2 regions of the Enterococcus sp. DIV0174 genome follow, and region 2 is predicted to be linked to the other one. Evidence: predicted binding sites of a transcription regulator. Region 2 holds the regulator's gene; the other holds the start of a gene.
The links. Region 2 encodes LexA, which represses DNA repair genes until DNA is damaged. Its sites were predicted from a motif close to CNAACANNTGTTNG; they were not measured.
Positions count from the first base shown of each region.

Region 1: the regulator LexA is predicted to act here: its motif matches at 4,669-4,682, upstream of uvrB (excinuclease ABC subunit UvrB).

Region 1 is NZ_CP172881.1:1,073,371-1,083,936, forward strand. It holds gene dnaK (molecular chaperone DnaK) at 1-588, shown strand, start outside; gene dnaJ (molecular chaperone DnaJ) at 850-2,022, shown strand; gene IGJ93_RS05295 (amino acid ABC transporter ATP-binding protein) at 2,287-3,024, opposite strand; gene IGJ93_RS05300 (amino acid ABC transporter substrate-binding protein/permease) at 3,026-4,519, opposite strand; gene uvrB (excinuclease ABC subunit UvrB) at 4,778-6,772, shown strand; gene uvrA (excinuclease ABC subunit UvrA) at 6,789-9,614, shown strand; gene IGJ93_RS05315 (D-aspartate ligase) at 9,879-10,566, shown strand, end outside.
Region 2 is NZ_CP172881.1:1,540,463-1,551,028, reverse strand. It holds gene recJ (single-stranded-DNA-specific exonuclease RecJ) at 1-177, shown strand, start outside; gene IGJ93_RS07350 (adenine phosphoribosyltransferase) at 191-703, shown strand; gene IGJ93_RS07345 (immunoglobulin-like domain-containing protein) at 1,359-3,581, shown strand; gene IGJ93_RS07340 (hypothetical protein) at 3,869-4,087, opposite strand; gene lexA (transcriptional repressor LexA) at 4,224-4,847, opposite strand; gene IGJ93_RS07330 (DUF896 family protein) at 4,993-5,232, shown strand; gene tkt (transketolase) at 5,342-7,336, shown strand; gene IGJ93_RS07320 (glucosaminidase domain-containing protein) at 7,571-8,458, shown strand; gene cysK (cysteine synthase A) at 8,624-9,550, shown strand; gene perR (peroxide-responsive transcriptional repressor PerR) at 9,741-10,187, shown strand; gene IGJ93_RS07305 (NADH oxidase) at 10,512-10,566, shown strand, end outside.

The sequences.
Region 1 (10,566 bases), 470 kb from region 2:
GAACGTCCAATGGCTGCTGATAACAAAACACTAGGAAGATTCCAATTAACTGATATTCCTGCAGCGCCACGTGGTATCCCTCAAATCGAAGTTACTTTTGATATTGATAAAAACGGGATCGTCAATGTATCAGCGAAAGATCTAGGCACTTCAAAAGAACAAAAAATCACAATCAAATCTTCATCAGGTTTATCAGACGATGAAATCGAACGTATGGTAAAAGATGCAGAAGCTAATGCAGAAGCTGACAAAGCTCGTAAAGAAGAAGTTGATCTTCGCAATGATGTAGATGCCTTATTATTCTCAGTTGATAAAACATTGAAAGAATTAGAAGGTAAAGTAGACGCAGAAGAAGTTCAAAAAGCAGAAACAGCTCGCGATGAATTAAAAGCGGCAGTTGAAGCAAATAACATTGAAGAAATGAAAACAAAACGTGATGCTTTGAACGAAATCGTTCAAAACTTAACAGTTAAATTATATGAACAAGCTGCACAACAACAAGCGCAAGAAAATCCTGAAGCAGCACAAGGCGGAGCAGACGATGTCGTTGATGCTGACTTTGAAGAAGTCGACGGCGACGACAAATAATTAGTTCCCTAGTGTGCTAGGAGTAGACTAGAACAGAAAAGTTGGACTTTGATGATAGCTGTAGATTCAGTTGAAGCCATCTTTTCTGAAACGTCTACCTATTCGTAAAAAAGAGAAGGCTATGGGGAAAGTCGATTCGACTTTTTGCCACAGTCTTTTTCTTTTGAAAGAATGCAAGTAGCAGTTTTGGTTTCAACTAAAATGTGATATGATTACAAGCGATGTGAATTTGATGTATTAGAACCAATAGGAGGAAAGCCTATGGCAACGAAACGTGATTATTATGAAGTCCTAGGAATTTCAAAAGGGGCTTCAGAAGATGAAATAAAGAAAGCTTATCGTAAACTTTCTAAGAAATATCATCCTGATATTAACAAAGAAGCAGATGCAGAAGAAAAATTTAAAGAAGTGTCTGAGGCTTATGAAATTTTAAGTGATCCGCAAAAGCGGGCTGCGTATGATCAATATGGTCACGCTGGTACAGATCCAAACTATGGCGCTGGAGGCGGAGGCGGCTTCGGTGGCTTTGGAGGATTCTCTGGAGGCGGAGGTGGCTTCGGTGGTTTTGAAGATATCTTTGATTCTTTCTTTGGCGGAGGCGGAGGTCGTTCAGTTGATCCAACGGCACCTCGTCAAGGAGCTGATTTACAATACACAGTTGATTTGAGTTTTGAGGAAGCAATTTTTGGTATTGAAAAAGAAATCAAATACAACCGGGAAGAAGTTTGTCATACTTGTCATGGGAATGGTGCGAAACCTGGGACGGAACCAATTACATGTCAAAAATGTCATGGTTCAGGAACAATCAATGTTGAACGTCAAACACCATTAGGTCGCGTGATGAGTCGTCAAACATGTGATGTTTGTCATGGAACCGGAAAAGAAATCAAAGAACCATGTCCAACTTGTCACGGCTCTGGTCATGAAAAGAAAGCTCACTCTGTGAAAGTGAATGTACCAGCCGGTGTCGAAGAAGGACAACAAATGCGTTTAGCTGGTCAAGGTGAAGCAGGTGAAAACGGCGGACCATTTGGTGATTTATATGTAGTCTTCCGTGTTGAAGAAAGTAATATTTTTGATCGTGATGGTTCAGAAATCTATTACGAGTTACCATTGAGTTTTGTGCAAGCAGCTTTAGGAGATGAAGTTCAAGTTCCAACTGTTCACGGAGATGTTAAGTTAAAGATCCCAGCAGGAACACAAACTGGAACAAACTTCCGTCTTCGCGGAAAAGGTGCGCCTAAACTACGTGGTGGTGCAACAGGTGACCAACACGTGAAAGTGAAACTGATTACGCCGAAGAACTTAAATGAACAACAAAAAGAAGCGTTACGCTCATTTGCTGAAGCAGGTGGAATGAGAGTCGAAGAACAACAAGAAGATGGTTTTTTCGATAAAATGAAGGACGCTTTTGGCGGAAAAAAGCGTAAATAATAAAACGGTGAAGCTGACAAATGTGTCGCTTCACCGTTTTATTACTTATACGTTCAATGTAGTAAACTCTTTTGGAAATAAGCTGAGTAAAAAAGAACTGCGATGAACGCGTCATTCCTTCAGTAATGAATAGTAAAAGGGATAAAAGAAGAGCTTAGTGACGACTGGCTCTTCTAAAATACAAATCAAAAAAGCATCGTCAAAATCTTATTCAAGATTTTGACGATGCTTTTTCATGGGTTGAAACTGTTTCAGGTTCTTTTGTTAAATATCTAAAACTTTATCTAAAAAGTCTTTTGTACGTTCATTTTGTGGATTTTCAAAAATTTGTTCTGGCGTTCCATCTTCAAGGAAGTTTCCACCGTCAATGAACATGACACGATTGGCAACTTCTTTGGCAAATCCCATTTCGTGAGTAACGATGACCATGGTCATTCCTTGCTTCGCAAGTTTTTTCATGACGTTTAGAACGTCGCCGACCATTTCTGGATCAAGTGCAGAGGTTGGTTCGTCAAAAAGCATGATGTCTGGATTCATTGCTAATGCACGGGCGATCGCAACGCGTTGTTTTTGTCCGCCGGAGAGCATTTCTGGTGACATATCTTTTTTGTCAGCCAAGCCAACTGTATCTAATAGCTTGATTGCTTTCTTTTCTGCTTCTTCGCGAGACTCCTTTTTCAAATCCATTGGCGCAAGAATAATATTTTCTAAAACAGAAAGGTGAGGAAACAAATTGAAATGTTGGAACACCATTCCGATATGCTGACGAACGAGATTGATGTTTGTGTTTTTATCCATTAAGTGAGCGCCGTCGATGATAATATCTCCGTCAGTTGGCTCTTCTAAACGATTTAAACAACGCAGAAAAGTACTTTTTCCTGAACCAGAAGGGCCAATGATACAAACGACATCACCTTCGTTGATTGAGACGTTGATATCGTTCAATACAGTATTGTCACCATATTTTTTTACAAGATGTTCAACTAAGATTTTTTCTGACATCTTACTTCACCTTCTTTTCTAAAACTTTCGCTAATTTTGTTAAAGCGGTAATCAAAACTAAATACATGATTGCAATGATTAGGTAAACGTACGTACTTTGGGTTGTACGGGCAACGATAATTTTACCAGCTTGAAGTAATTCGACAACACCAATTGCAGAGATGATTGTTGTATCCTTCAATGAGATAACGAACTGGTTAACGAATGAAGGGAGCATGATTCGAATTGCTTGTGGCAAGATGATTTTTTGCATCGTTCGATTATAAGATAAACCTAAACTTCTTGAAGCTTCCATTTGTCCGACAGGAACAGCATTGATTCCGCCACGAACGATTTCTGCAATATAAGCACTCGCGTTTAATGTCAATGTAATAACGCCGGCAATGAAATCAGGGATTGTAAATCCAACGATACCAGGTAAGCCAAAGAAAATGAAGAAGGCAAGTACCATCATTGGAATTCCGCGAATCACATCAACGTAAATGGTTGCGATTGTGCGTAACGCACGAATTGGTGAAGCGCTGAATAAGCCGAAAATGACACCAACAACTAATGCTAAAGCAAATGATACCAAAGCAAGTACGATTGTCATCCAGAAACCGCGTAATAGTGGTTTATAATTGTTTTTGATCAAGCCAATGATTGTTGATTCATCTTTGGTTGAATCGGCTGACTCATTTGAAGTAGCTACATACTTGTCGATGATTTTGTCATAAGCTCCTGTACGTTTTAACTCTTTAAGACCTTCATTGAACATTGCTAAAAGTTCTTGATTTTCACCCTTTTTTACTGCAAAGGCATACTTACCACCAGATTCTTTTGCAATCGGTGTATCAATTTTTTGGCCTCGTTTGATGGCATAACCAAGGACAGGATAGTCATCCATTATTGCGTCAATCGCACCAACTTTTAACCCATCGTATAGTTGGTCAGCAGCATCAAAGTATTTGATTTTATAGCCATATTCTTCTTCGTGATTACTTAGAAATTCCGCACTTTCGGTTCCGACTTTGGCACCAACTGTTTTTCCTTTTAAATCTTTGTAGGCTTTAATGGATGTATCACTTTGTTTTACACCTAACTGGATTCCGCTATCGAAATAAGTGTCAGAAAAGTCGTAACTTTGTTTACGCTCATCTGTGACGGTCATTCCAGCAATCATGCCATCAGCTTGACCAGATTCTAACGCTTGCAAAGCAGCAGAAAAACCGCGGTAGTCCATTTGGATATTAAATCCTTGAAGCTCAGAAATCTGTTTCATTAATTCAACATCGATTCCTTCATACTTGCCATCTGTATTTTGAAACTCGAATGGTGCAAAGGCAGAGTCGCTAGCAACGACGTATTTGTCTTTTTTGGATTGAATCATTTGCATCGTCTCGGCGGTGTTTGATTCCGTATTTTTTGTTTCTGCTTGGGCAGGATTGCTAGTTGCAAGTGTGACAAATCCTACCATTATGAAAATGAACGAGTAGAATAAATGCTTTCTTTTCATAATTACCTCCTAAATTCTCAATATCTGTTTATTATAGGGGAAAAGTAATGAATCAGACAAGTTCTGAAGCTTAAAAAAATGAAAAAAGCGACAAAACCTAACAATCAATGTTATAAAACCTAACATCTGCAGTCGAGGGAAAGAAGTGGCGAAAGTATGTTCGGTGTGTTATAATTTTTTAGTAAGGAATGCCTTTGCTTTCCTTTTCTTTTTGCAAGTCATAAAATGAAAAGGAATGAATGAAAAGGGGGACGAAAAATGATTGAAAGAGATACCTCTCAACGATTTGAGCTTGTCTCGAAGTACCAACCAGCGGGGGATCAACCTGAAGCGATACGCCAATTAGTTGATGGTGTTGTTGGTGGGAAAAAAGCGCAAATCTTATTAGGTGCAACCGGTACGGGGAAGACCTATACGATTTCCAATGTGATCCAGGAAGTAAATAAACCAACATTGATTATTGCACATAATAAAACTTTAGCTGGACAATTATATGGAGAGTTTAAAGAATTCTTTCCAAAAAACGCGGTTGAATATTTTGTTTCCTATTATGATTACTATCAGCCAGAAGCGTATGTTCCATCTAGTGATACTTATATTGAAAAGGACTCAAGTGTCAATGACGAAATTGATAAGTTACGTCATTCGGCTACGAGTTCCCTTTTAGAGCGAAACGATACGATTGTGATTGGATCTGTTTCTTGTATTTTCGGATTAGGTTCACCTTTTGAGTATCAAAAGCAAGTTGTTTCGGTTCGACAAGGAGCAGAACTTGACCGTAATCAATTGATTCGTAATTTAGTTGGGATTAATTTTGAACGAAATGATATTGACTTTCAGCGTGGTCGGTTCCGAGTGCGTGGTGACGTGGTGGAAATTTTTCCAGCTTCACGTGATGAACGTGCTTTGAGAGTCGAATTTTTTGGTGATGAAGTCGAACGGATTCGTGAAGTAGATGCATTAACTGGCGAAGTGCTTGGAGAAACAGAACATGTCGCTATTTTTCCGGCTACTCACTTTGTAACAAATGATGAGCATATGGAACAAGCCGTTGCGAATATCAAAACTGAACTAGAGTTGCGCTTAAAAGTGTTACGAGAAGATAATCAGTTATTAGAAGCACAACGATTGGAACAACGAACAAATTATGATATTGAGATGATGTTGGAGATGGGCTACACTTCAGGAATCGAAAACTATTCGCGTCATATGGATGGCCGAAAAGAAGGAGAGCCACCTTATACGTTACTTGATTTCTTTCCAGAAGATTTCTTGATTGTCATTGATGAGTCCCATGTAACGATGCCTCAAATTCGCGGGATGTATAACGGTGACCGAGCAAGAAAGCAAATGTTGGTTGATTATGGTTTCCGTTTGCCTTCAGCACTTGACAATCGGCCGTTGAGATTAGAAGAATTTGAGCAACATGTCCATCAAATTATCTATGTTTCAGCTACACCGGGACCTTATGAACATGAGCAAACAGATACAGTGATCCAGCAAATTATTCGTCCAACCGGTTTATTAGATCCAGTGATTGAAGTTCGCCCTATCATGGGACAAATTGATGATTTGGTTGGTGAAATCAATGAACGCGTGGAGAAAAACGAACGTGTTTTTGTGACGACCTTAACGAAAAAAATGTCTGAGGACTTGACGGATTACTTTAAAGAGCTTGGTATCAAAGTTAAATATCTACACAGTGATATCAAAACACTTGAAAGAACGGAAATCATTCGTGACTTACGTTTAGGTGAATTTGATGTTTTAGTTGGGATTAATTTATTGCGTGAAGGATTAGATGTCCCTGAAGTTTCGTTGGTAGCCATTTTAGATGCTGATAAAGAGGGCTTCTTGAGAAGTGAGCGTTCACTTGTCCAAACAATTGGACGTGCAGCGCGAAATTCAGAAGGTAAAGTAATTATGTATGCTGATAAAATAACGGACTCCATGCGATCAGCAATGGATGAAACGGCACGGAGACGTTCGATTCAAGAAGCTTATAATGAAGAACATGGGATCGTACCGAAAACGATTATCAAAGAAATTCGTGATTTGATTTCTATTACGAAAGAGGCAAAAGATGAATCAAAAGGAACCGTTCAAGTTTCTTACAATGAAATGAGTCGAAAAGAAAAAGCTGATTTACTGATGAAATTAGAAAAAGAAATGAAAGATGCTGCGAAAGCTTTAGATTTTGAAACTGCCGCTAATTTACGTGATACGATTTTAGAATTGAAAGCAGCAGAGTAAAGAGCAGGAGGACGAGATGGCTAACGATAAAATTATTATTCATGGCGCCAGAGCGCACAACTTAAAAAATGTAGATGTAACAATTCCAAGAGATAAATTTGTAGTAATTACAGGGTTATCTGGTTCTGGGAAAAGCTCATTAGCTTTCGATACACTTTATGCAGAGGGACAACGACGTTATGTCGAAAGTCTCTCAGCCTATGCTCGTCAGTTTTTGGGACAAATGGATAAACCAGATGTTGATAGTATCGATGGCTTAAGTCCGGCGATTTCGATTGACCAAAAAACGACAAGTAAAAATCCTCGTTCAACGGTAGGAACAGTAACGGAAATCAATGATTATCTGCGTTTGCTTTTTGCTCGTGTGGGACACCCAATCTGTCCTAATGACCACATTGAGATTACCAGTCAATCGGTTGAACAAATGGTTGATCAAGTATTGGAATTGCCAGAACGGACAAAAATCCAAATTTTAGCACCAATTGTTGCAAAGAAAAAAGGGCAACATAAAAAAGTATTTGAGCGAATCCAAAAAGAAGGTTACGTTCGTGTACGAGTGGATGGCGATACCTTTGATATTACTGAGGCTCCTGAACTAGAAAAGAATAAAAAACATGATATTGCGATTGTTATTGACCGAATTGTGGTAAAAGAGGGCATTCGTTCACGTTTGTTCGATTCTTTTGAAGCAGGATTACGTTTGGCAGATGGATATGCCTTGGTTGATGTGATTGGTGAAGAAGAAATGTTATTCAGTGAACATTACTCTTGCCCGTATTGTGGCTTTACAGTTGGTGAACTAGAACCACGACTATTTTCATTCAATGCGCCATTTGGAGCTTGTCCAGATTGTGATGGACTTGGTTTGAAATTAGAAGTTGACCAAGATTTAGTTATTCCTGATCGTGCGAAGACCTTGGCTGAAGGAGCAATTGTTCCATGGAATCCAATTAGTTCTCAATACTATCCTCAAATGTTGGCGCAAGCGTGTGAAAGCTATGGAATTGATATGAACACACCGTTTGATGAGTTGCCAACAGAGCATCAAGAAATTGTTTTGAATGGGACGGATGAATTATTCCATTTCCATTACGAAAATGATTTTGGTGGTGTGCGTGATGTTGAAGCTTCTTTTGAAGGCGTACTAAAGAATATCGCGCGTCGTTACCAAGAAACAAGTAGTGATTTTACGAGAGAACAAATGCGTCAATATATGACTGAATTAACTTGTCAAACATGTAAAGGATTACGTTTAAATCCGCAAGCATTGTCTGTCAAAATTAATGGAACAAATATTGGTGAAACAAATGAATTGTCAATCAAAAAGGCAGTTGACTTCTTCTCTAATTTAACTTTATCAGAACAAGAAACGATGATTGCTAAACCAATTTTAAAAGAAGTTAATGATCGACTATCATTCTTAGAAAATGTTGGCTTGGAATATTTAACTTTGAGTCGGGCTTCTGGAACACTATCTGGTGGGGAAGCGCAACGTATTCGCTTAGCTACCCAAATTGGCTCAAATCTTTCCGGTGTTCTGTATATTTTGGATGAGCCATCGATTGGATTGCATCAACGTGATAATGATCGTTTGATTGGTTCATTGAAGAAAATGAGAGATTTAGGAAATACCTTGATTGTTGTGGAACATGATGAAGATACCATGCGAGCAGCTGATTATCTGATTGATGTAGGACCAGGCGCGGGTGAGCAAGGCGGACAAATCGTTGCAGCTGGTACACCTGCGGAAGTTGCGAAGGATCCTCATTCGTTAACAGGACAATATCTTTCAGGGAAAAAGAAAATTGCTGTGCCAACAACGCGTCGTCAAGGAAATGGTGAAGCAATTAAAATTACTGGAGCAGCAGAAAATAATTTGAAAAATGTGACCGTGGAGTTTCCTTTAGCAGAATTTGTGGCAGTCACTGGTGTCTCTGGTTCTGGAAAAAGTACTTTAGTTAATGGTATTTTGAAAAAAGCTCTTGCACAAAAATTAAATCGAAATTCAGCTAAACCGGGTAAATTCAAAACGATTTCTGGCTATGAAACGATTGAAAAAATCATTGATATCGATCAAAGCCCGATTGGTCGGACACCAAGAAGTAATCCAGCAACCTATACAAGTGTCTTTGACGATGTTCGTGATCTTTTTGCACAAACAAACGAAGCCAAAATGCGTGGCTATAAAAAAGGGCGCTTTAGTTTTAACGTAAAAGGTGGCCGATGTGAAGCTTGTCGGGGTGACGGAATCATCAAAATCGAGATGCACTTTTTACCGGATGTCTATGTTCCTTGTGAAGTTTGTCATGGAAAACGATACAATTCTGAAACATTGGAAGTACGTTATAAAGGGAAAAACATTGCTGATATTTTAGAAATGACTGTTGAAGATGCTGTAGAATTCTTCCAACATATTCCTAAGATTCATCGTAAATTAAAGACAATCGTGGATGTTGGTTTGGGTTATATTACAATGGGGCAACCGGCAACAACATTATCCGGTGGGGAAGCACAACGGATGAAGTTAGCCAGTGAGCTACATAAAATATCTAACGGAAAGAATTTTTATATTCTTGATGAGCCAACGACTGGACTACATGCAGATGATATTGCACGCTTACTAGATGTTTTGCAACGTCTAGTGGATGCAGGAAATACAGTATTAGTGATTGAGCATAACTTAGATGTCATCAAAACGGCAGATTACATCATTGATTTGGGACCAGAAGGTGGTGATGGTGGCGGAACGATTTTAGCCACTGGAACACCAGAAGATATTGTCCAAGTAAAAGAGAGTTATACTGGGCGATACCTAGAAAAAGTGATGAATGAAAAGGTCTAAAAATTAAAAAATGGTGATATGGTTAAAAAAACTTTAAAAGATGATAAAACACTTGTTTTTTTAGATAGCATCTTCTAAAATACATTACAAGGTAGTTCTTTCTACACTGAATTGGTATAGATAAAAACTTCCTATAAGTTCAATCCGTTCAAAAAAGAATTGAGCAATCGGAGGAGTTTCCTTTGATTGCTTTTTTCTTTATGGTATGATATTCCTTGTGTAGTTAAATAAAGAATCAGTAGATTAATGAGTAAGTGAGAGATTGTGATGAATAGTAATGTAAATGAAGAATTTGTTCCTATATTATTAGGAAGTGATATGAACGTCTATGGTATGGCACGTTCATTTAATGAAGCTTATGGTAAAGTGTGTCAAGCATATGCTTCAAACCAACTTGCGCCAACTCGTTACAGCAACATCGTGAGTGTCGAAGTAATTCCAGGTTTTGATAAGGATCCAGTTTTTATTGAAACGATGCTACGCTTGGCAAAAGAAAAATATTCAGATCAAAGTAAAAAATATTTGTTGATTGCTTGTGGAGATGGATATGCAGAGTTGATTTCTCAACATAAAGAAGAACTTTCAGCATACTTTATTTGTCCGTATATTGATTATTCATTATTCGAACGATTAATTAATAAAGTAAGCTTTTATGAAGTTTGCGAAGAATATCAACTTCCTTATCCCAAAACATTGATTGTTAGAGAACCAATGTTAGTGAATGGCCGCTTGGAACAAGACTTGCCATTTGAGTTTCCAGTAGCGTTAAAACCAGCAAATAGTGTAGAGTATCTTTCTATTCAATTTGAAGGACGAAAAAAAGCATTTATTATCGATAATCGTGAAGAATTTGACTTGATTTTAGGACGAATTTACGAAGCCGGATATACAAGTGAAATGATTGTTCAAGATTTCATTCCTGGAGATGACAGCAATATGCGCGTGTTAAATG
Region 2 (10,566 bases):
TTTTTTGAATTGAAATTTGTTACAATAGACGATGGTGTTTTGCAAAAAGTCGCCCATCCAGAAAGTCACCCGTTGACTGAAAGCACTCTGTATCAACAGCGACTAAAGAAAATTAAAGTTGAGGAATTTTTACTACTAAGTGATATTCCTACCATTAAGAAATGGTTAACAACCTAGGAGGAAACAAACAGTGGATTTAAGAAATTATATTGCCAGTATTCCGGACTATCCGTCAAAAGGAATCGTTTTTCGTGATATCTCACCGCTAATGGCAGATGGAGATGCATATCGTGAAGCAACAAAACAAATCGTCGATTATGCAAAGGAAAAACGGATTGACATGGTTGTCGGACCTGAAGCGCGTGGATTCATTGTCGGCTGTCCAGTAGCGTATGAGTTGGGCGTGGGTTTTGCACCAGTTCGTAAAAAAGGAAAGTTGCCTCGTGAAACGATTGAAGTAACTTATGACCTTGAATATGGAACAGATACATTGACTTTACACAAAGATGCGATTCAACCAGGTCAACGTGTGTTGATTTGTGATGATTTGTTAGCAACTGGCGGAACAATCAAAGCAACGATTGAACTGATTGAAAAATTAGGTGGCGTAGTTGTTGGTTGTGCATTCCTGATTGAATTGATGGACTTACATGGCCGTGATAAAATTAAGGGCTATGACATTATTACGTTGATGGAATACTAATAGAAAAAAGTAGATCTTCAGAAATGACTAAGACACAATGTCTGGTCTTTTCTGAAGATCTTTTTTGATGTGTTAAATAATTTTATTCTGGGTTCAATGAAAAAATAAAAGAAAATGACTCGTAATTAACTTGTTCTTTCGTACATAAATAACACTTATATTATAACGATACATTTTTTGTGAGTTCACTCTATTTTCGTTCATTTCAGCAAAAAACAGTTGGCAAAAGAAAGCCTGTGTGAAATTTGATAAGAAACTTTCTTAACAAGTTCACGCTAAACTCTAAAAAAGGTTGATTGGTTACTTCTAAGAATAGTGAAAAGAGAGGTGAATGTCCATAGTTTTGTAAGGATAGAAAGAGTGCTAGCAAAAGGAAATCTTCACTTGATGACAATTTAACTAGTTTACTGAGGAGTGTTGTTAAAGAGAGCATTTACAATAATGAAAACTTTCAAATAAAGGGATTTTGAACAAAAAAAACACCCTAAATATGTCGGATTACTGACATTATTTGGGGGTTGCTCAGCATGGCAGAGTCCATTAATATTCACAACAGATATTGTTTCACTCATTTTTTGAAACCTGGGATCAAAACATGCGTAAACATTCATCGAAAATAATTTGTAAAATAGTTTGTTGAAGGGAAATGATTTTATTGAAAAAAGAACAACTAATAAAAAAGGTAGCATCACCACTCATTTGTGGATTGATGTTAGGTGGGCTTGCTGTCTCAACAATCCAGCCGATTATCCAAGTTCGTGCTGAAGAAAAAACGAGTTCAAAAGCAACAACAAGTTTAACAGAAGAGGCATGGTCGGAATGGTCAGAAGTCACAAAGTTAACAGAATTTGGAAGTTCAGACACAACAGGAAAACAAGTCAAACACAATGGTAAAATTTATGCAGCAACTTGGTGGAAAAATGGGGCTACAGATGTAGCGCCAGGATCAGGTGAAGCAACTTCAACTGGCTGGGAAGAAGTAGGAACAATTGCTTCTGATGGTTCAGTTACTCTTAACGCAGGTGTTACTGCTAATCCATTTGAACCAACGATTGATCCAAATGTTGATCCAAATACTCCGTATGCAGGTGTTGATGCAGGACAGGGTGTGAAGTGGGGCGAGAAGGTTTTTGCGCCGTACATTGATGGTGGTTTGTGGTATAACGGAGAGAATGGGTATCAAGGATTGTATCCTCTTGGTCAAGAAGTGAAGAAATCAAACATCAGTTATGCAAATATTGGTTTTATTGTATCGGACCCAAGTAATCCGAAGACGGCCTCTTTTGGCGGCTATTATAATGTAGATGGCACCGGAACAAATGGTTCAGTTGTCACTGCATTTGCTAATCAAATCAAAGAGTTCCGCGCACAAGGTGGAGATGTATTGGTTTCTTTTGGTGGTGAAAACGGAACGCCGCTTCAAGATGTCTATGATAACGCTGAAGAACTTGCGGATAAATACATTGAGATTGTCGAGCATTATGGATTAACAACGATTGATTTCGATATTGAAGGGGCTCACGTTCGAGACAAAGAAGCTTGGGAAAGAAATAACGATGCAATCAAGATCATGCAAGATAAGTTAGGTGACGAAGCTCCTGACGTTTGGTACACATTCCCTGTTTTACCGACTGGTTTAGTAGGCGAAGGGACAGACAATGACGCGTATAACGTACTACAAGATGCTGTTCAGAAAAAGGTTAATGTTCATGGTGTAAATATCATGACGATGTGTTTTGGCCCGTCATTTGTTACAGGACCAACAGATACATACCATACATATGTCGAACAAGCGTCAGAGAGTTTAGCTGGACAAATAAAACGAATTTATAGTGATGCTAATCAAGACCTAACGGATTCACAAATTTATCAGAAAATTGGTTTAACACCATGGGTAGGAAAATCAAGTCAAGCAAATGAAACATTTACTCAATCGGATGCTAAAGCTTTATTAGCTTATGCAAACGAAAAACAAATTGGAATGCTTTCTTTTTGGTCGTTGAATCGGGATAACGATTTGAATGAAGATTTAAAAAATACAGGACTTGAGCAAGAAACCTATGAATTTTCAAAAATTATGGGTGAATTTGATGGAGATTTAGGTGTAAGAGATCAAGCACCAGTAATTAAAGGAGCAACAAATGAAACAATTGAGTTGAATGACTCGTTTGATGTACTAGCAGGTGTGACAGCTATTGATCAGGAAGATGGCGACCTAACTGCTAAAATTACGACAACAGGAACAGTTGATTCTGCGAAAGTTGGTGAATACCAAGTAACATATTCTGTGACAGACAGTCAGAAGAATCATTCAGAAAAGATTCGGACGATTACTGTGGTTGATCCAAATGCAAATACGAAACCAATTTTTTCTGGTCTAAAGGATCAAACAATTGAAGTTGGAACAAACTTTGATAAATTGGCGGGCGTAACGGCAAACGATCAAGAAGATGGTGACCTGACCGCGAAAATAGCTGTGACAGGAGATGTAGATACTTCAAAAGCGGGCGCGAATGTTCTCACGTATACAGTTTCTGATAGTAAAGGTGAAAAAACAACACAAACAATTACAGTCACGGTTAAAGAAAAAGAAAGTATTCCAGCTTATTCAGCAACGGCAGTTTACGTTAAAGGTGATAAGGTAAGCTATCAAGGAACAACTTACACTGCAAAATGGTGGACAAAAGGAGATACTCCAGGATCCGCACAAGTCTGGGAAAAAGAAATAATTAAAAACGAAGACGGAAGCGTGGATTATTACAAAGGAGGAACTTATGTCGCTGGCGATTTAGTGAACTATAATGGCAAACAATATCTTGCTAAATGGTGGACACAATCTGTACCAGGTAGTGATGCATCGTGGGAGTTAAAAAAATAGTCAACTAATTAAGAAATACAAAAAGGAACTGAAACAAAAATAGCTTAAATAGAAAAAGCCTAAAATTCGTTTTTAAAACGTTGATTTTAGGCTTTTTTAAATTGAAAAATGTGTTAAGAACGACTGAATCTTTCGCTTTGTCCCAGTCTTTTTTCTTTTTGATAAAAGAGTAATAGATCTTATCGAATGAATACTTTGGCTAATCCAAAGTAGAAAACGAGCAATTGCCTTAAATATGATAGCCAGTAGATAGGTGTAACGAACGATTATTTACGTTGGTCTTTCTTTCAAGATTGCCGAGAGCGTAAGTAATGTTCATGATAGAAATGTTCTTCATGAAGCCTACGCTGTTCGGCTTGACGATATTTTTTTTCGTCCCACAACATAAACCACAATGTGAATAACGGAAGAAAAATAATCAATGCCGGTTGGATCCCAAAATTGCCAATCAAAATACCTAAGAATAAAACCAGTAATACCAAGCCAATACGTCTAATTGATTTCATGAATTCTCACCTCATTTATTTATGTGAACGTTTGTTCGTAAAATCATTATACGAATGTTTGTTCGGTTTGTAAAGAGGGAAGAACAATAAAAAAAGAATTGCAGAAATTTTTCTACAATTCTTTGAATGAATCATGTTAATAAATATGGCTACGATAGAGACCAACTACCAATCCCAAAATGGCTACCTCATCTAAAATAATTGGATCTAATAAATCATTTTCAGGTTGTAAACGAAAATGATCTTTTTCTTTATAGAACCTTTTACAAGTTGCTTCATTTTCTGTCGTCATAGCGATGACAATATCTCCATTTTTAGCGCTCTCTTGTTTTCGGACGATAACATTATCTCCGTCTAAAATCCCTGCGTTGATCATACTTTCGCCCCGAATGGTTAGCATGAACAAACTGCCTTCTTCTGAAGTTAAATTTGGTGGTACAGGGAAAAAGTCGGAGGCGTCTTCAACAGCGAGGATCGGCTCACCAGCTGTAACAACGCCAAGCATTGGAATAGTCGATGGCTTGATTCCAATCTGATCTAAACCTAAGTCCGTTAATTCGATTGCCCGTGGCTTTGTCGGATCGCGCAAAATAAATCCTTTTTTTTCTAATCGTGCTAAATGTCCGTGGACAGTTGATGTTGAAGAAAGGTTAACAGCTTCACCAATCTCGCGAACGGTTGGTGGGTATCCTTTTCGGGTTACTTGTTCGTGGATATAACGTAAGACTTCGATTTGTCGTGTTTCAGTTTGTCGGGCCACAAAGTACACCTTCTTTCACTTAATATTTAAATAATACCACATAAAAAGCGCTGTTTCAAACAAATGTTCGTATCTAAATATGGATACCTAGTTGTTTTTTTTGTTTTTTTTATATAATATAAGAAGAGAAAAAGGAGGGCTGATAATGTTATCACCTGAAAAAATTGCACGTATTAATGAATTAGCCAAAAAGAAAAAAGCTGAGGGACTTTCAAAAGAAGAAGAGAAAGAACAAATCTTATTGAGAGAAGAATATTTAACAGCTTTTCGCTCTGGTATGAGACATCATATTGAAGGGATGAAAATTGTTGATCCTGAAGGAAACGATGTTACACCAGATAAATTAAAAGAAATTCAAAAAGAAAAAGGCTTACATGACCGTTAGTGTGCTTTTTGGTAAAAAATACCAAAAAGCATTGATTTTTTGATCTGTATCCGCTAAAATGAGTATGAAATGAATTACAGTAAAAAAAACCTAAATTGGAGGGGTTCTTTTGTTCGACAAAATTGATCAACTAGGCGTTAACACAATCCGCACATTAAGTATTGAAGCTGTACAAAAAGCAAATTCAGGTCATCCGGGTTTACCGATGGGTGCTGCACCGATGGCATATGCACTTTGGACAAAACATTTGAAAGTAAATCCTGTTACTTCAAGAAATTGGGTCGATCGTGACCGTTTTGTACTTTCTGCTGGTCATGGTTCAGCAATGTTGTACAGTTTACTTCACTTATCTGGATATCAAGTAACAATTGACGACTTGAAACAATTCCGTCAATGGGGATCAAAAACACCAGGACATCCAGAAGTACATCATACAGATGGCGTTGAAGCAACAACTGGTCCACTAGGTCAAGGAATTGGCATGGCTGTTGGTATGGCAATGGCAGAAGCACATCTTGCAGCAACTTATAATAAAGAAAACTTTAATGTTGTCGATCATTATACTTATGCTTTATGTGGTGATGGCGATTTAATGGAAGGCGTTTCTCAAGAAGCAAGTTCTATGGCTGGACATATGAAATTAGGTAAATTAATCGTTTTATATGATTCAAATGATATTTCACTTGATGGTCCAACTTCAAAAGCTTTCACAGAAAACGTCGGTGCGCGCTATGAAGCATATGGCTGGCAACATATCTTAGTAAAAGATGGCAATGATTTAGAAGCAATCTCAAATGCGATTGAAGCAGCTAAAGCTGAGACAACTAAACCAACACTGATTGAAGTTAAAACAGTTATTGGTTATGGCGCACCTAAAGAAGGTACATCTGCTGTTCATGGTGCACCTCTTGGAGCGGATGGCATTAAAATGGCTAAAGAAGTTTACGGTTGGGACTATCCAGATTTCACAGTGCCTGAAGAAGTAGCAACTCGTTTCCACGAAAAAATGGTTGAAGATGGCGAAAAAGCAGAAGCACAATGGAATGAAAAATTTGCTAACTATAAAAATGCTTATCCAGAATTAGCGCAACAATTTGAAGATGCGTTTGCTGGAAAACTACCAGAAAATTGGGATGCTGAGATGCCAAGTTATGATGAAGGTCATAGCCAAGCAAGTCGTGTGTCAAGCAAAGACATGATTCAAGCAATCTCAAATGCAGTTCCTAGCTTATGGGGAGGTTCTGCTGATTTATCTGGCTCAAATAATACAATGGTTGCAGCTGAAACTGATTTCGAACCAGGTAACTACGAAGGTCGAAACATCTGGTTTGGCGTTCGCGAATTTGCTATGGCAACAGCGATGAACGGAATCCAATTACATGGCGGTACACGTATTTATGGTGGAACATTCTTTGTATTCACGGATTACTTACGTCCAGCTATTCGTCTTGCTTCCATTCAAAAAGCACCAGTTATTTATGTACTAACACATGATTCAGTAGCAGTGGGTGAAGATGGTCCAACACATGAACCAATCGAACAACTCGCTTCTGTTCGTTGCATGCCAGGCGTTCATGTTGTACGTCCAGCTGATGGCAATGAAACACGTGCTGCTTGGAAAATTGCCATGGAGTCAACAGAAACACCAACAATTTTAGTGTTGAGTCGTCAAAACTTACCAGTTCTTCCATCAACAAAAGAAAAAGCTGATGAGATGGTGAAAAAAGGTGCTTATGTACTTTCTCCTGCACAAGGTGAAACACCAGAAGGTATCTTGATTGCAACTGGTTCAGAAGTTGATTTAGCGGTTAAAGCACAGAAAGTATTAGCTGAAAATGGCAAAGACGTTTCTGTCGTTTCAATGCCAAGTTTTGACTTGTTTGAAGCGCAATCTGCTGAATACAAAGAAAGTGTTCTTCCAAAAGCTGTAACTAAACGTGTTGCAATCGAAGCGGCTGCACCATTTGGCTGGGAACGTTACGTTGGAACAGAAGGAACAACAATTACAATTAATCATTTTGGCGCATCAGCACCAGGAAATAAAATTCTTGAAGAATTTGGTTTCACAGTTGAAAATGTTGTAAAAACCTACGAAGAACTATAAAAAACAAGTAATTTAATTATGAAAGAAGCAAGCTGGGGTAAATTCCCAGCTTGTTTTATTGAGTAAAGAAAGATTGCTGTTTGATTTCTATAGTGTTACAATTTCGTTACATGAGTAGAAAACGTTCAGATTAAATTGAGATTTTGTCAAAATAAACGTATAATTTATTTAATTAAGTTTGTTTTAAGGAGAGAACTTTTATTTAAAGTTTTTTTATTTTGAGGAGGAATACGAATGCAAGAGCTGAAAACCCGTAGCGCCCGTCATCATAAGGCGAAGAAACCTATGGTGATTAATAAAAAAGCCATTGCTCCATTAATGGGGACAAGTCTTTTGGTTGGGCCAATGATGGTTACAGCAGCACCACAAAGTGCACATGCAGATGAACAAAGTGCGAGCCAAACAACAACTGATCCTCAGTCTTTCATTAACCAAATTGGTTGGTCTGCGTCAGAAGTTGCTGCCAACAATGATTTGTATGCTTCTGTGATGATTGCCCAAGCATTACTTGAAAGTGCTTATGGAACATCTGGATTAGCAAGTGCGCCGAATTATAACTTATTTGGTGTTAAAGGAAGTTATAATGGTGCCGTTGTTTATATGCCGACAAAAGAGTATTTAAATGGTCAATGGGTGACGATGAATGAACCATTCCGTAAATACTCTTCTTATTGGGAATCATTCCAAGACCATGCGAATGTGCTACGTTCAACTAGTTTTTCAACTGGTGATTATCACTATTCAGGTGCTTGGAAAAGCAATACGACAAGCGTTTATGATGCTACAGCTTATTTGACAGGTCGCTATGCTACTGACCCAACTTATGGTGATAAGCTAAACTCATTGATTAGTACGTACAATTTAACACGCTTTGACACACCATCAACTGGTGCTGTTTCAAGCACGACAACAACCACGACCACAACGACGACTTCATCTACGACACAATCAAGTTATGATGAAAGCGCGCAGTCAACTGGAACAGGTCAAACTTATACGGTTGTTTCTGGTGATTCATTATGGGGAATTGCCCAAAAATTTGGGATGACTATTGATGATTTAATGGCGAAAAACGGATTAAGCGACTATTCACTAATGGTTGGACAAGAGTTAACTGTTTAATAACTTAAGTCGTTAATCGTTTTGAGATAAGATTTTTTAAAAAGTAGTTTAGATCAAATATCTAAACTACTTTTTTGTCGCATTTTTTAAGACGAAATATTCGCCAGATAGCATGGGGTTGTATTATGATGAAGAAGTAAAGACAGGTCGAAGGGAGAGAGTTTCATGCCACAAATCTATCAAGCAATTACTGATTTGATTGGAGAAACACCAATCGTTAAATTAAACAAAATAGTTCCAGAGGATTCTGCAGAAGTTTATGTTAAATTGGAATTTTTCAATCCGGGAGGTAGCGTGAAAGATCGCATTGCCTTAAGCATGATTGAAAAAGCGGAACAAGACGGAAGTCTGAAACCTGGTGACACAATTATTGAACCTACTTCTGGTAATACAGGGATTGGCTTAGCAATGGTCGGAGCAGCCAAGGGCTACCGAGTGATTATCGTAATGCCTGAAACAATGAGTATGGAACGTCGATTGCTAATGAAGGCTTACGGCGCTGAATTAATTTTAACACCTGGAGCTGATGGCATTTCTGGTTCCATTAGAGAAGCAGAACGTTTAGCAAAAGAACATGATTATTTCTTACCGCTTCAGTTTGAAAATCCAGCAAATCCTGAAATCCACGAAAAGACAACTGGTCCTGAAATTCAAGCTGCTTTTGGAGTAGCTGGGTTAGACGCTTTTGTTTCTGGAATTGGAACAGGAGGAACAATTACTGGTGCCGGACATGAATTGAAACGTGTTTATCCTGAAATTAAAGTGATCGGTGTTGAGCCTGCTGAATCAGCAGTTTTAGAAGGAAAACCAGCTGGTCCACACAAAATTCAAGGAATCGGAACAGGATTTATACCAGATACACTTGATACGAAAGTTTACGATGAAATTTTACCAATCACTGGTGAAGAAGCAATGGAAACTTCAAGAAAAGTCGGTCGCCAAGAAGGCTTTTTAGTGGGGATTTCTTCTGGTGCTGCAATTGCAGCCGGTTTAAAAATTGCGAAAGAATTAGGTAAAGGAAAAAAAGTTTTAGTTATTGTGCCAGACAATGGTGAACGTTACCTATCAACTGCATTGTATCAAGAGAACTAAAATCAATGCTACCAAAAAGGTCAAGACGAAAATTTGTCTTGGCCTTTTTTATATACCTTATTAATCTTTAGGTTCACTTTAACATTTTTAATAGAAAAGCATGAATTTTAATTTTATCTGTATGAAATGTAGATTTTAAAAAATAAAAATAGTATGATAATATGTGAATGACTACGTAGGAGGTGTCAATGTGGGCAACAAATTGGTAGACGAGGCAATCGAAAAACTGAAGCATGAAAATATTCGTATCACACCTCAAAGATATGCAATTTTAGAGTATTTAATCGAACATCATTCTCATCCAACAGCTGATGAAATCTATAAAGCGTTAGAACATCGTTTTCCAAATATGAGTGTCGCAACTGTTTATAATAATCTTCGGTTATTTACATCTATTGGTTTTGTACAGGAAATGAGTTACGGTGACGCGTCAAGTCGTTTTGACTTTACTTCGACACGCCATTACCATGTGATTTGTCAAAACTGTGGGAAAATCGTGGACTTTCATTATCCTGGTCTTGAAGATGTTGAGATGGCTGCAAGTCGTTTGACTGATTTTGAGATTAACGAACATCGTCTTGAACTGTATGGCTTGTGTCCAGAATGTCAGCAAGCACGTGCAAGTGAGTCTGTTTAATTAAAAAATGTATCACAAAAGAAAAAACGTAATTAATCTATTTTGGCGATACTTGGTGAAAAAGAAAGCAATAAAAAACTATTTTATCTGAATTTTGGATAAAATAGTTTTTTATTTTTTTGCGCTTTCACAATCCTTTTTTTTGTGAAGTCTCAAACACTACGGCGCGAGGCTTTTTTTAACAGGTTTTCTTCCTGTTTCCTTTTAAAAAGTAAGTGAATTTTACCTTGTGAATTCACAAGCATAAAATTTCTGAATACGTTTTATTTTTGCTATAGTTAGCATTGTCAAAAGACAAAAAGTTTAGCAGGAAGAGGGATTACCATGAAAGTAGTTGTAATTGGCTGCACCCACGCTGGAACAGCAGCTGTAAAAAGTA